Regions from separate parts of the Rhodococcus sp. P1Y genome, predicted to be linked through region 2. Evidence: riboswitches for the same ligand, from Rfam matches in the RefSeq annotation. Region 2 holds a riboswitch; each other region holds the start of a gene.
The links. Region 2 has a riboswitch for S-adenosylmethionine ahead of D8W71_RS26255 (amino acid ABC transporter permease). Riboswitches for the same ligand answer to the same signal wherever they lie in the genome.
Positions count from the first base shown of each region.

Region 1: linked by a shared signal. The riboswitch ahead of D8W71_RS00295 (aminotransferase class V-fold PLP-dependent enzyme) and the one ahead of D8W71_RS26255 (amino acid ABC transporter permease) in region 2 are both predicted to bind S-adenosylmethionine.
Region 3: linked by a shared signal. The riboswitch ahead of D8W71_RS13315 (bifunctional o-acetylhomoserine/o-acetylserine sulfhydrylase) and the one ahead of D8W71_RS26255 (amino acid ABC transporter permease) in region 2 are both predicted to bind S-adenosylmethionine.

Region 1 is NZ_CP032762.1:56,757-61,285, forward strand. It holds gene D8W71_RS00290 (hypothetical protein) at 1-327, opposite strand, end outside; gene D8W71_RS00295 (aminotransferase class V-fold PLP-dependent enzyme) at 464-1,807, opposite strand; SAM riboswitch class IV at 1,862-1,977, opposite strand; gene D8W71_RS00300 (Pls/PosA family non-ribosomal peptide synthetase) at 2,182-4,529, shown strand, end outside.
Region 2 is NZ_CP032762.1:5,666,084-5,670,612, forward strand. It holds gene D8W71_RS26245 (ABC transporter substrate-binding protein) at 1-395, opposite strand, end outside; gene D8W71_RS26250 (amino acid ABC transporter ATP-binding protein) at 431-1,228, opposite strand; gene D8W71_RS26255 (amino acid ABC transporter permease) at 1,225-2,181, opposite strand; SAM riboswitch class I at 2,415-2,512, opposite strand; gene D8W71_RS28115 (hypothetical protein) at 2,702-2,881, opposite strand; partial or broken gene D8W71_RS28120 (DUF222 domain-containing protein) at 2,828-3,589, shown strand; gene D8W71_RS28125 (HNH endonuclease signature motif containing protein) at 3,981-4,529, shown strand, end outside.
Region 3 is NZ_CP032762.1:2,886,009-2,890,537, forward strand. It holds gene D8W71_RS13300 (bifunctional methylenetetrahydrofolate dehydrogenase/methenyltetrahydrofolate cyclohydrolase) at 1-120, shown strand, start outside; gene D8W71_RS13305 (DUF3017 domain-containing protein) at 124-399, shown strand; gene metX (homoserine O-acetyltransferase MetX) at 412-1,569, opposite strand; gene D8W71_RS13315 (bifunctional o-acetylhomoserine/o-acetylserine sulfhydrylase) at 1,566-2,903, opposite strand; SAM riboswitch class IV at 3,081-3,210, opposite strand; gene D8W71_RS13320 (MFS transporter) at 3,527-4,529, shown strand, end outside.

The DNA of each region.
Region 1 (4,529 bases), 260 kb from region 2:
GTCGGCGACGAGCCCCGCGAGACCGGAGGGGGTCCCGACGTACCGGATGGAACTCGGCACCGCCGGGAGGTCCAGCGCGGCGAATTCCCGACGCGCGGTCCGTGCATCGTCGGCGACGTGGATCTCGATATCGAGAAACACCGCAACGCTGTCGGCATCTTTGCCTGCCTCGACGGCCTCGGCCCTGGCACGTGCTCTTGCCTGCTGACCCTCGCGGAGATCCGAGGCGTGGATGCGAACTATCGACTCGGTAGGGCGAGCGTCGGTGACTTCCGTCCATGCGCCTGGAGTTGCAAGGGCAAGGCGGACAGGTGAGTTGTTCGACATGAAATTGGTCCCGTCGTGCAAGCGAGGTGTTGGGGAGGATGACTGAAGTCCGAACACCTACACGAGCCAGAGGCCGTCCGGCACAGATCGACGTATCGATCGCGCCAGAGTCGGTTCTGCGACAGAGCAATTGCCCTCATGAGGCGATGCTAACCGTTTGCGTTGCGCATGGGGATCCCACGCCTGCGGCACCGCCTGCCAGCTCGGGGAACGGGCGAGGGTCGGGAATAGGATTCCACCAACCGTTCTCCTCCTCGTACGTCCAGGAGGGCCCGTCGGCGACGAGCGTCTCGATGGCCCCGATCAGCCGATCCACATCGGCGTCGGAACTGCCGAGCCCCAGGCTGGCGCGCACGGCACCGTCCGCGTGACCCAGTCGCGCGAGCAGCGGGTGAGCGCAGAACTTGCCATCCCGCACTCCGATGCCGTGCTCGGCCGACAGGTACGCAGCGATCTCGCCGGGGCCGAATCCATCTACGGAAAATGTGACTATCCCCACACTGTCCGGGGAGTCGTTCCACACCGTCAGTACGTCGACGCCAGGCACCGCCGTCAACCCGTCGCGCAGGCGATCGGACAGTCGACGCTCGTGGTCGACCGAACCTGCCACCTCGAAATGCTCGAGGGCTTCACATGCTGCCGCCAAGGCGACGACGCCGAGCACGTTGGGTGTACCCGCCTCGTGACGTGCCGGAACCGGCGCCCACTCGGCGTGATCGAGACCGACGTGGCGAACAGCCCCGCCGCCTGCGAGATAGGGCTCGGCGGCGTCGAGCCAGTCACGCTTACCGACGAGCACGCCGGCACCGTGCGGCGCGTACAACTTGTGTCCGGAAAACGCGAGGTAGTCCACCCCCAGGGCCTCGATGTCGACCCGTCGATGGGGTACCAATTGCGCACCGTCGACGAGGATGCGTGCGCCGTATCGGTGCGCGAGAGCAGCGAGCTCGTCGATCGGAAGTACTTCGCCGGTCACATTGGAGGCGCCCGTCACCGCAAGCAGCGCAGCCGGTTTGGCAGCGAGTTCGGCTTCGATCGATACCAGGGTCTCGGCGATGGACTCGGCCGCGACGACGACGCGGCGGTCGTTCCAGGGCAGCAGGTTCGCGTGATGCTCGATATCGAGAACCACGGTGTCTCCCGGCACGCACCCGGCAAGAAGGTTCAGCGAGTCGGTGGTGTTCCTGGTGAAGATGACAACCGCATCCGATTGCGCTCCAACGAAATTCGACACCGTCACGCGTGCCTTTTCGTACGCCGCAGTGGACACGCGTGATGCGTACCCGGCGCCGCGGTGAACGCTCGAGTAGTAGGGCAACAGATCGGCAATTCGCTCGGTCACGTGGGCGAGCGCAGGCGCGCTGGCCGCGTAGTCGAAATTGGCGTACGTGCAGGTACTTCCATTCACCAGAGGAACCTGCAGATCAGCGCCGCTGACTGTAGCGAACGAAGCACACGAGTTGTCGAGAACAGCAGTCATGACAAATAACCCCTTGTCGATCAAGGGACCCGAAGAATCGTCAGTGAGAAGTCGAGTCCGCGCTTGCTGCACCGGTTTTCCGGCGTCAGCCAGGTCGTCACCCGGAGCACCCCACCGCGGAGGAGGGTTGCCGACCAGCAAGCCGGGGCTTGATGCTGGTACTCATGACCTGCACAGAGGATGGCAAAAGTGCCACTGGATTGTCAACCCGGGAGGTAGGAAACCTCCAACTCGATTAAGCTGTGCCCGGTGCCGAGACCGTACGAGATGCAGCTTTGCGCGAACGAAACGTCCGTTCACCTTCTGGACAACCGAACATGAGATAACGACCGCTGACGTTCGTTTCGGTACAACACGAGAAGAAGGAACACCGGTTGTCTGTGCAATCACAATCGGATTCGGCTAGCGTCCAGCCCTCGGCTGGCGTCCCCGCCGAATTCTTGCGCGCAGGGCGCGCTCCATCGGAGCGAACGCTCATCGACATCCTGCGCTCGACCACCTCGCAGTACCCCGATGCCGCGGCGATCGACGACGGCACCGTCTCGGTCACCTACCGCGAGCTCCTCGAGGACATCGACGAAGGCGCGCAGTGGCTGGCCAGGGCTGGAGTAAGGCGCGGCGACCGCGTCGGAATCAGAATGCCCTCGGGTTCGTTCTCGCTCTACGTCGCCATCTTGTCGATCCTCAATGCGGGTGCCGCCTACGTGCCCGTCGATGCCGACGACCCGGACGAACGGGCCGAGCTGGTGTTCGGCGAAGCGAAGGTCACTGCCGTCGTCACGGCAGGAGGAATCGCGGCGGGTACGGCCGACAAGCAGGACACCCCGATCCCGGACACCCTCACGATCCCTTCACCCGACGAAGACGCGTGGGTCATCTTCACCTCCGGCTCCACCGGGACCCCGAAGGGTGTGGCCGTCAGCCACCGCAATGCGGCGGCGTTCGTCGACGCCGAGGCACGGATGTTCATGCAGGACGACCCGCTGGGTCCGGGTGACCGGGTACTCGCAGGCCTTTCGGTGGCGTTCGACGCGTCGTGCGAGGAGATGTGGCTCGCGTGGCGTCACGGCGCATGCCTGGTGCCCGCTCCGCGCTCTCTCGTTCGCAGTGGTTTCGACCTCGGGCCGTGGTTGATCGCCCGCGACATCTCCGTCGTCTCGACGGTTCCCACGCTCGCCGCTCTGTGGCCTGCCGTAGCTCTCGAAGCCGTCCGGCTGCTCATCTTCGGCGGTGAAGCGTGCCCACCCGAGCTGGCCGAGCGCCTCGCCGTCGACGGCCGCGAGGTCTGGAACACCTACGGTCCGACGGAAGCAACCGTCGTCGCGTGCGCGTCGATCATGGACGGCAAGGGCCCGGTGCGTATCGGACTCCCGCTCGACGGGTGGGATCTCGCCGTGGTGGACGGAGGCGGCAATCCCGTCGCCGTCGGGGAGGTCGGTGAGCTGGTCATCGGCGGAGTCGGACTTGCGCGCTATCTCGATCCGGCCAAGGACGCCGAGAAGTACGCCCCGATGCCGACGCTCGGATGGGACCGCGCCTATCGCAGCGGCGACCTCGTCAAGCTCGAGCTCGAAGGCTTGCTCTTCCAAGGCCGCGCCGACGACCAGATCAAACTCGGCGGCAGACGCATCGAACTCGGTGAGATCGACAACGCGCTTCAGTCGTTGCCCGGCGTCGGCGGCGCGGCCGCAGCCGTCAGGAAGACCGGTGCGGGCAACTCGGTCCTCGTCGGCTACCTGGCTAGTACCGACCCGAATTTCGATCTGGACGCAGCCCGCAAGATTCTGGCCGAGCAGTTGCCGTCGGCGCTCGTTCCACGCCTCGCACTCGTCGACGAGATGCCGACGCGCACCTCGGGCAAGGTCGACCGCAACGCTCTTCCGTGGCCACTCCCCGGCATGGGCGAGTCCTCGGACCTGACCGGGACCGCCGGATGGGTCGCCGAATTGTGGACCAACATCCTCGGTGCCCAGGTCTCCGACGAGAACGCCGACTTCTTCCAGAACGGCGGCGGATCGCTGTCCGCCGCACAGCTGGTGACCGCCCTACGCGAGCGATTCCCGGAAATCACCGTCGCTCAGCTGTACGACCACCCGCGGCTGGGTTCGCTCGCGCGGTATCTGGACGAGCTGAAGCCTCCGCTCGACATCGTTCCGCGCGAGGTCGAACCAACCTCTCGGACAGCGCAGTGGACGCAGATCGCCGCGACGATTCCGTTGACGACGTTGACGGGACTGCAATGGATCACGTGGGTCGGGATCCTGTTCAACGTCATGAGCTGGTTCGCGTACGTGCCATGGGCGCCGACGCTGTCATGGTGGTGGATTCTTCCCGCATTCATCTTGTTCATCAGTCCGGTCGGCCGGATGGCGATCTCGGTCGTCGGGTCCCGGCTGCTGCTGGCAGGGCTCCAGCCCGGCGCCTACAAGCGCGGCGGAAGCGCGCACATTCGGTTGTGGACGGCGACGCGCCTGACCGACGCCAGCGGTGCGTCGAACCTCTCGGGCGCACCGTGGATGGTCTACTACGCCCGCGCGCTGGGCGCCAAGATCGGCAAGGGCGTCGACCTGCACACGCTGCCGCCGGTGACAGGCATGCTCGAGCTCGGCGACGGGTGCTCGGTCGAACCCGAGGTCGATCTGAGCGGCCACTGGATCGACGGCGACATCGTCTACATCGGCGGCATCAAGATCGGTGCAGGCGCTACCGTCGGCGCGCGCTC
Region 2 (4,529 bases):
CCGGAATCGATCTTGACGAAGTTCTGCGCCCAGTCGGCAGTCTGACGCTCGTACTGCAGGCCGAGGGTGTCCGCGATCAACCAGGCGATGTCGATCTCCGAACCAACTGGAGTCTTGTCGTCGGTGGCGTAGAAACCGAGCGGCGGAGTCGAACCAGTCGAACCGGTACCGATCAACGTTCCGCGATCACGAATTGCTTGCGGAACCTTCGCGGCGATCTCGTCGACCTTGTCGACGTGGATGCGGCCGGACTGCTCGGGCGAGAGATCGTAGGTGATTCCGTCGGAAGCGGTGACGGTGTTCTCGGCCTCTGGCTCACTGCAGGCGCCCACCGTGAGGGCAACTGCTGCAAGAGCCGAAACTAGCACCGCGACGCGGCGGTTGGATCTGGGCATGACTGTTCCTTGATGTGTGTGTAAGTGAAGTAGATCTAGAGGACGTGTGCGAGGAACGACTTGGTGCGTTCCTCTTGTGGATTGTCGAGAAGTTCTGCGGGCGAACCCTGTTCAACCACCTGACCCGCGTCCATGAAGACGATGGTGTCGGCGATCTCGCGAGCGAATCCGACCTCGTGGGTGACGATCACCAAGGTTGCGCCCTCACGGGCTAGTCCTCTGATCACTTCGAGGACCTCGCCGACCAATTCGGGGTCAAGGGCCGACGTCGGTTCGTCGAAGAGAATAACTTTGGGTCGCAATGCAAGTGCGCGAGCGATGGCGACCCGCTGCTGCTGACCACCGGACAGGCGTCGGGGATAGTCATGCGCTTTGTCCTTCAACCCGACCCGCTCGAGAAGCGCGAGCGCCTCGGGCTCGACGTCGGACTTCCTGCGCTTCTGGGCCGAGATCGGCGCTTCGATCACGTTCTCCAGCACCGTCAGATGTGGGAAGAGATTGAAGTTCTGGAAGACGAAACCGATCTGCGAGCGTTGACGAAGGATGTCCTTGTTGCCCAGCTCGTGCAGCTTGTTTCCCTTGCGCCGATATCCGACGAGATCATTGTCGACGCGGACTGTCCCCTGGTCCACCTTCTCGAGGTGATTGAGGCTACGGAGCAGAGTGGACTTCCCCGATCCGGACGGTCCGATGACGACGGTGACTTCACCCGGCCGAACCACGAGGTCGACGCCTTTGAGCACTTCGAGCGTGCCGTAGGACTTGTGAACCCCGCGAACCTCGACCGCATACTTGGTCTTCGACGGTGACGTCGATGCATCGAGCGTCGTCATCGTGTTCCTCCTCCGCGCGGCGGGGCGGTGATTTCCGATAGTTTCTTGCGGACCTTCTGAACCGGCGTGAGCGGGATGTTGCGGACTGCGCCCTTGGCGTAGTGACGTTCGACGTAGAACTGCACGACCGACAGGATCGATGTGAGCACGATGTACCAGACGGTTGCGACCATGAGCAGCGGTACCACGCGACCGTTGCGTCCATACACGACCTGGACCTGGTAGAACAGCTCGGCGATAGCCATGACCGACACGATCGACGTGCCCTTGAACAGGCTGATCACTTCGTTCGCCGCGTTGGGCAGGATGCCGCGCATCGCCTGGGGCAGGATGATCTTGAAGAACTCGCGATGCTTCGGTATGCCAAGCGCTGCAGCAGCTTCCAACTGACCCTGGTCGACGGAAATGATGCCGGCACGGACGATCTCCGCCGAGTAGGCCGCTTGATGCAGCGCCAACCCGATGATCGCGGCTGTGGAACCACTGATCACGCTGTTGACGTCGAACTCGAAGAAGGCCGGTCCGAACGGAATTCCCAGGGTCAGAGTCTGATACAGGTAGGCAATGTTGAACCAGAACAGTAGCTGCACGATAAGCGGTATCGACCGGAACGCCCAGATGTAGAACCACGAAATCGTCTGCAACACCGGATTGTTCGATAGTCTGGCGATTGCCAGCGCTATGCCGATGACGAATCCGATCAGAGTGCCCCAGAACGTGAGCTGAATGGTCAGCCAGAGAGCAGCGAGGATCGACGGCGCAGCGAAGTATTCTGCGAAGGTCCCCCAGTCCCAACCTGGGTTCGTGGCAAGACCGTGCACGAACTGTGCGACGAGTGTCAGCACCACGATGCTGGTCACCCAGCGCCACGGGTGCCACTTTCTGGCAACGACGAGCTGTTCGTCATCGACGTGTTCGTCTACGGCCGTGGGCCGAGAATCTAGCTGAGTCACCGGGACCGCCGGCTGTGTGTGTGCATGACGAGATCGAGCCTTCTTCCGAGGGAAATGCGTGATGAGAAACAGGTCCTCCGACCGGCCGACGCTTCGGCCGTCGAGAGCCCCGTTCAGCAGGAATCGATGCGCGGGTACCGACTCTTCAGAGCAGGAAGTGCCCTGTACAAGTGCGGGTGCCGACCCGAGACAGGTCGACGTACAGACCTCGCCACGTGCGACAGTTCATGTGTCCTCCATCGGTCCTGGCGGTAGCACCCACACCTGCCGTGAGGCAGGGGGTTGCTGCGACGTCGTAGAGCCAAGGTCTCTCGGTCGCTCTGGATGGTGAGGGAAATGTAAGCGGCCGATAGTGGATCCGTCAAGTCGCCGCAACTGGTTTACTCAGTGCCGCTTGGCAATCGGTTTGAGATCAGGGTGATTTCAAACCTTGCAATCTGCGAACCCTTCAGAGCAGCGCCCTGCATACCGCTGGATTTCAGAAGAGTTGCGTCCGAACACCTGTTCGACTAATGTTCTTTCAATGGGGATGCCGGGGGGCTTCGAGGATCAGATCCGACGCGATAACGACGCGGTCGCTGCGGAACTTCTCGCTGGGCTCACCGATGATCGCCGGACCGAAAACAAAGCTGCCGCCGCATTGGTTATGCACCTGTTCGAACTCGGCGAATTCCGGTTTGCTGCGGAAGCAGGTATTCACGATCGCGGAGGTGAAGCGGATGTCACTCGTGCCGATCGTGCCGTCGAGACGGAAGCTGCTGTTGCGCTCTCACTTTCGCGAACAGTAGTCCGCGACATGATCACCGTTGGCAAGCAGTTGCACTGGAGAATGCCCGGGATTTGCACAGCCTTCTCTGGCGGCGACCTCGACTATCCGCGCGTTCGGACTATCGCGCTTGTGCTGTCGAAAGTCAGCGACGACACCGTGCGCGCCATCGAAGCGGACATACTTGCCAGCGCTCTCCGCTACAGCACGAAGGTATTGCGAGACAAAATCTGGGCCCACTGGTTCGATCATGACAAAGACGAGGCCACCGCAGCCAGAATCGCCGCCGAGTCAGAGGAGCGTTGCGCCGAGCTCAAAGCGAGCAACGATGGAATGGCCTCATTGTTCGCAAAAATGACGGCTCTCGAAGGTGCCGAGTGCGATTCGGTGTTGGAGGAGATCGCCGGAACCGTGTGCTCACGGGACCCTCGTACCAAGAGGCAGTTGCGTGGACATGCCTTGGTCGCGCTGATCCATCGAGAGGACGCCGTCGCGTGTCTGTGCGGCAAGGAGGACTGCCCGGTGCGTGGCGCAGTAGACCTCACTCCGAAGCGCCGGCCCCACCTCTTGCAAATACTGATCAGTGCCGAATCGTTGCTCGGGTTGACCAGTGAGCCTGCAACTCTCGGAGATGGAACCGTCCTGGATCCGGAGACCGCCCGATTGATCGCAGGCGACGCTCGGTGGCAGATCCTGCTTACCGAATTCCTTGACGCCGCGAAAGCGCAGGTCGGCGGGCAGGACGCGAGTCGCCAGCCAGAACCTTCGGCTGAAACAGCTGCTAGCTGCGATCGCAGCGGTAACGACGAAACCGGTGGCGGTTGCGGTGGTGATTCGGGAACCCCAGGCAACACCGGACCCGAGCCGGGGCCTTTTGGAGACGACGGGCCACAGCCTCGGCCTCCCGGGGATACGGGTCCGAACTCGGGATCCCCCGGCGGGCCGCGGGCATTCCGGATCATCGCGCGCGGTCGAACCCGTGCTGCCGCACCGCTTCCTACCCCGGGCGGGCGCCAGAGCACGGATCCGAACGGTGTCTCCCCCTCCGCCGGCGCCACCCCTTCGGCCGGCGCCTCCCCTCCGCCTCGTCACTGCGAGGTCAGGCCGTGGCGGCAGCATCGCAGGCCGAGAGGTTCAGCTGTCGGCGGCAATTGCGGCTTTCCTGGCCGCAGCGGCCGAAGATCCGTCGTTGACTCAGGGCATCTACCCCGACGGCCACGGCGGATTCGCCGAACCACCGGCGGGAGCGTTGACGTACAGACCCTCGGCCGAACTGGTTGCGCTCACCCGTGCGACGCACTGCACCTGCACTTTTCCCAATTGCAGTGTGCCCGCAACGCGGTGCGAGATCGACCACATCGTCCCGTTCGACCACGACGATCCTTTGGCCGGCGGATGGACGATCGCGTCGAACTTGCAACCTTTGTGCAATTTTCACCATCAGTCGAAAACCATGAAGCTGTGGGCGGCTGCGAAATTGGGCGGAGACGGCGTCTTCTGGACGTCGTGTGCCGGCTTGCGCCGAGTCACCCCATCGACCTACGGCACCGTGATGATTGCAGACAGTTTCGTACACAGCGGA
Region 3 (4,529 bases), 2.8 Mb from region 2:
GACGTCGCGGGTCATCTTTCGCCGAACCCGGGTGGAGTCGGCCCGCTGACCAGGGCTTTTCTGTTGACCAATGTCGTCGAACGCGCCGAGCGGGAGCTGTCCGCGCAGGCTGCGGTCTGACCGGTGCGCGCTCAGATCCGCAAGAACCTGCCCCTGTTGGCCGTGCTGGTCGTGATAGCCGGCGCGTTGTTACTGGTTCTTGCGGATCGCTGGCGACGTGGTTCGTTCGTGCTGGGAATCGCAACGATCCTTGCAGCTGGGTTCAGGTTGTGTCTGCCTGAGAATCAGGTGGGGCTTCTGGCGGTCCGTTCACGTCCGTTCGACGTGTCTGCACTTGCCCTCGTCGGAGGGGCGATCGTGTTTCTCTCGTCCTCGATCGACCCGCTCGGAACGGACTGACGGCAGCTACCGTCAGCCCGTCTTGGCTGCGCGTGCGGACCGCGCGTTCGCCATCGTCTCGCCCAGTAGTACGGCCACCGCACCTGCCTCGGTGAGAAATCCGTCGTGGCCGTCTCTGGACTGAATGACCTCGAGGCCACTGCACTCCGGCAAGCCACGGGCGATTTCCTTCTGCTGGCGCAGGGGATACAGACGGTCCGAATCGACTCCACCCACGATCGTGGGAACCGTCGCACGGGCGAGGGCGGCGTCGATTCCTCCGCGTCCGCGTCCGATGTCGTGTCTGTTCATCGCTTCGCTCAGCAGGACGTAGGTACTGGCGTCGAACCTGTCCGCCAACTTGTTTGCTTGATGTTGGAGGTAGCTTTCGATTGCGTATCTTCCGCCGTTCCAAGGGTTTTCGTCATCCTGTGCGGAGTTCGAGAACCTCAGATCGAGTTCGCTCTCGGTGCGGTAGGTCAAGTGTGCGATACGCCGAGCAATCTTCAGTCCGGCTCGTGGCGATCGCCCGGTGCCGTGATAGTTGCCGCCCTGCCATTCGGGATCGGACGTGATGGCGTCGATCTGCGTGGTTTGGGTACCGATTTGGTCTGCGGTCGCGCGCGCGCCGACGGCGAGTACGAGCGCAGCCCCGACACGGTCGGGGTGTTCGACGATCCACTCGAGTGTCCGCATGCCGCCCATCGATCCGCCGACAACCGCGGCGAACCGCTCGATCCCGAGAACATCCGCCAGCGCAGCCTCAGCTGCGACTTGGTCGCGGATGGAGATTTCCGGAAATCTGCTGCCGTAGGGAGTGCCGTCGGATGCGAGCGAGCTGGGTCCAGTCGTGCCACCGCACCCGCCGAGAACGTTGGATGCGATGACGCACCACTCGTCGGTATCGATGGGTGCGCCTGGTCCGACCATGCCGTTCCACCAGCCCGGAAGGGCATGGTGGTCGTCGGCGGGTCCGCTGACGTGCGAATCGCCCGTCAGTGCGTGCTCGACCAGCACGACATTGTCGCGACCGGGAGCGAGCTCACCCCAGCGCTGAACAGCAACGGATACCGCAGGAAGCGATGCGCCGCTCTCCAATTCGAGTGGGCCGATGTCGATACTGCCGAGCCGTCCGTCCGGCGGCGGAAAGCCCGCAGCCGGACGGACGTCGTGCACAGAGCCGATTGTCAAGATGCCGCCGCGGCGAATCCGGTTTCGAGATCGGCGAGGATGTCGTCGATCCCTTCGATGCCCACAGCGAGCCTGACCAAACCGGGGGTGACGCCCGAGGCGAGTTGCTCCTCCGGTGTCAGCTGGGAGTGGGTTGTCGATGCGGGGTGAATGACAAGTGAACGCACATCACCGATGTTAGCGACATGGCTGTGAAGGCTGAGTGCGTTGACGAACTTCTTGCCCGCGTCGATGCCGCCCTTCAGTTCGAACGCGATGATCGCGCCCTGCCCCTTAGGGGCCAACTCCTGTCCACGCTGGTACCACGGCGAGGACTTCAGGCCTGCGTAGTTGACGGACTCGACGTCCTCGCGTGCCTCGATGAACGCGGCGACCTTCTGTGCGTTCTCGACATGCCGCTCGATGCGCAGACTCAGCGTTTCCAGTCCTTGGCTGATGAGGAAGGCATTGAACGGCGACACTGCTGCGCCGATGTCGCGGAGCAATTGCACGCGGGCCTTGAGAGCGAACGCGGGTGCACCCAGGTCGGCGAACACCACGCCGTGGTAGCTGGGGTCGGGGGTGGTGAAGTTGGCGTGACGCCCCTGCGTCCAGTCGAACGTGCCGCCGTCGACGATGACACCTGCGATGGCCGTCCCGTGGCCGCCGAGATACTTGGTCGCCGAATGGACGACGATGTCGGCCCCATGCTCCAACGGCCGGATGAGGTACGGCGTCGCGACGGTGTTGTCGACGATCAACGGAATGCCGTTCTCGTGGGCTACCCCGGAGATGCCGGGAATGTCGAAGATGTCGTTCTTCGGGTTGGAGATGGTCTCACCGTAGAACGCCTTGGTCTTCGGGGTGATCGCTGCTCGCCACTGCTCCAGGTCGTCGGGATCGTCGACGAAAGTCACGGTGATTCCGAGTTTGGGGAGTGTGTAGTGGAAGAGGTTGTACGTTCCGCCGTAGAGGCGTGGGCTCGCGACGATGTGGTCGCCTGCCTCGGCCAGATTGAGAATCGCGAAGGTCTCCGCGGCCTGCCCGGAGGCGAGTAGGAGCGCTGCAACTCCACCTTCCAGAGCGGCGATGCGCTGCTCGACGACGTCCTGGGTGGGGTTGATGATGCGGGTGTAAATATTGCCGGGCTCGGCGAGCCCGAACAACGCGGCAGCGTGATCGGTGTTGTCGAAGGTGTACGAGGTGGTCTGGTAGATCGGCAGCGCGCGGGCGTTCGTGGCGCCGTCCGGCGTCTGTCCGGTGTGGATCTGCTTGGTCTCGAAGCTCCACGATGCGGTGGGGTCCTCGATGGGGGTGCCTGCTGCGTCTACGACGTCAGGGGTGCTGTCGGTCATGTGAGTGATAACTCCGTCTTCGAAGGATGTTCAAATTTCGAATGGGCTCTCGTGGTGGGAGCCTGGGCGGGGCGTATCGGTACAACAACACATGGTGAACCTCCTTTTCGAGCGCGCTGTTTCCAGTCGCGCTCGTTCGGTGGGTCCGCCGACCTCGTCTTCCATCTCGATGAGGCGGACCCGCGCTTGCTCGTTGGCGGCGCAGGTACGCGTCGCCGACCAACCAGGTCTTGTCACCCGGGGCACCCCACCGCGGTTGGAGGGTTGCCGACCAGCAAGCCGGGGCTTGATGCTGGTACTCATGACCTGCGGTGAATCCTAGCGGGGTCACCGAGATCGGGAAACAACGACTCTCGGTGATTCCTCCCAACGGGATGCGAGTCGACTGGGTGAGCACAATCACCGTGTGGCGATTCGAAATTTGATCGGTCGAGGGAACAGAATCGATTCAGTGGCCGTTCCCTCTTGGGTTCGCGTCGATACCTCCCCCTTCGAGACAAGGTTGTTTTGCTGTGACTGTCACCGATTCGGCTTTCGCCAAAAATGTCAGCGCGGTGCGCGACAGGGTGTCGAACGGTCCGAGCGGCAGTCGTAGGCCCCTCTCTTCTCGCAGGCGGCTCGCGATGCTCGCGTTGTCGATCGGTGGGTTCGGAATCGGAACCACCGAGTTCGCGTCGATGGGTCTTCTTCCCGACGTTGCGACGACGATGGGAATCTCCGAACCGTCCGCCGGTCACATGATCTCGGCCTACGCACTCGGCGTCGTCGTCGGTGCGCCCGCGATCGCCACCCTTGCCGCTCGGGTTCCGCGACGTGTGCTGCTGATCGGACTCATGGTGGCGTTCACCCTCGGAAATCTCGGGACGGTGTTCGCGCCCAGCTTCGGTGAGCTGGTGGCATCGAGGTTCGTCGCAGGTCTTCCTCACGGTGCGTTTTTCGGCATCGCGGCCCTTGTTGCCGCGCATCTCGCCGAGCCGGGTAAGCGGGCCAAGGCCGTGGCGATGGTCATGATGGGTCTCTCGGTCGCGAACGTCGTCGGCGTCCCCGCGGCGACGTGGCTGGGCCAGGCGCTCGGCTGGCGCAGTGCATTCGCGGTCGTCGCTGTCATCGGCGCGCTGACCGTCACCGCCCTGATCATGTGGATGCCGCGTCTCGACGGCATGCCGACCACCAATCCGATCACCGAACTCGGCGCTCTGCGACGTGGTCAGGTGTGGATGACGTTGTTCGTCGGCATGGTCGGATTCGGCGGCATGTTCGCCGTCTACACCTACATTGCATCCACTCTCACCGATGTTGCCGGGTTGGCCCGTGCGTTCGTACCGGTCGCACTGATGATCTACGGCCTCGGCATGGTTGCAGGCAACTTCGTCGGAGGTTGGCTCGCTGATCGGTACCAGTTGCGCGGGACCTTCATCGGCCTTGCGTCGATGGCGGTATTTCTCGCCGTGTTCGTGGTTGCTTCACACAACCCGATCAGCGCGCTCGTTCTCGTATTTCTGATCGGCGCATCGGGTTCATCGGTCATCCCCGGTTTGCAGACGCGGTTGATGGACGTCGCCGACGATGCCCAGACCCTTGCCGCGTCGCTCAATCACGCGGCGTTCAATCTGGCGAATGCGATCG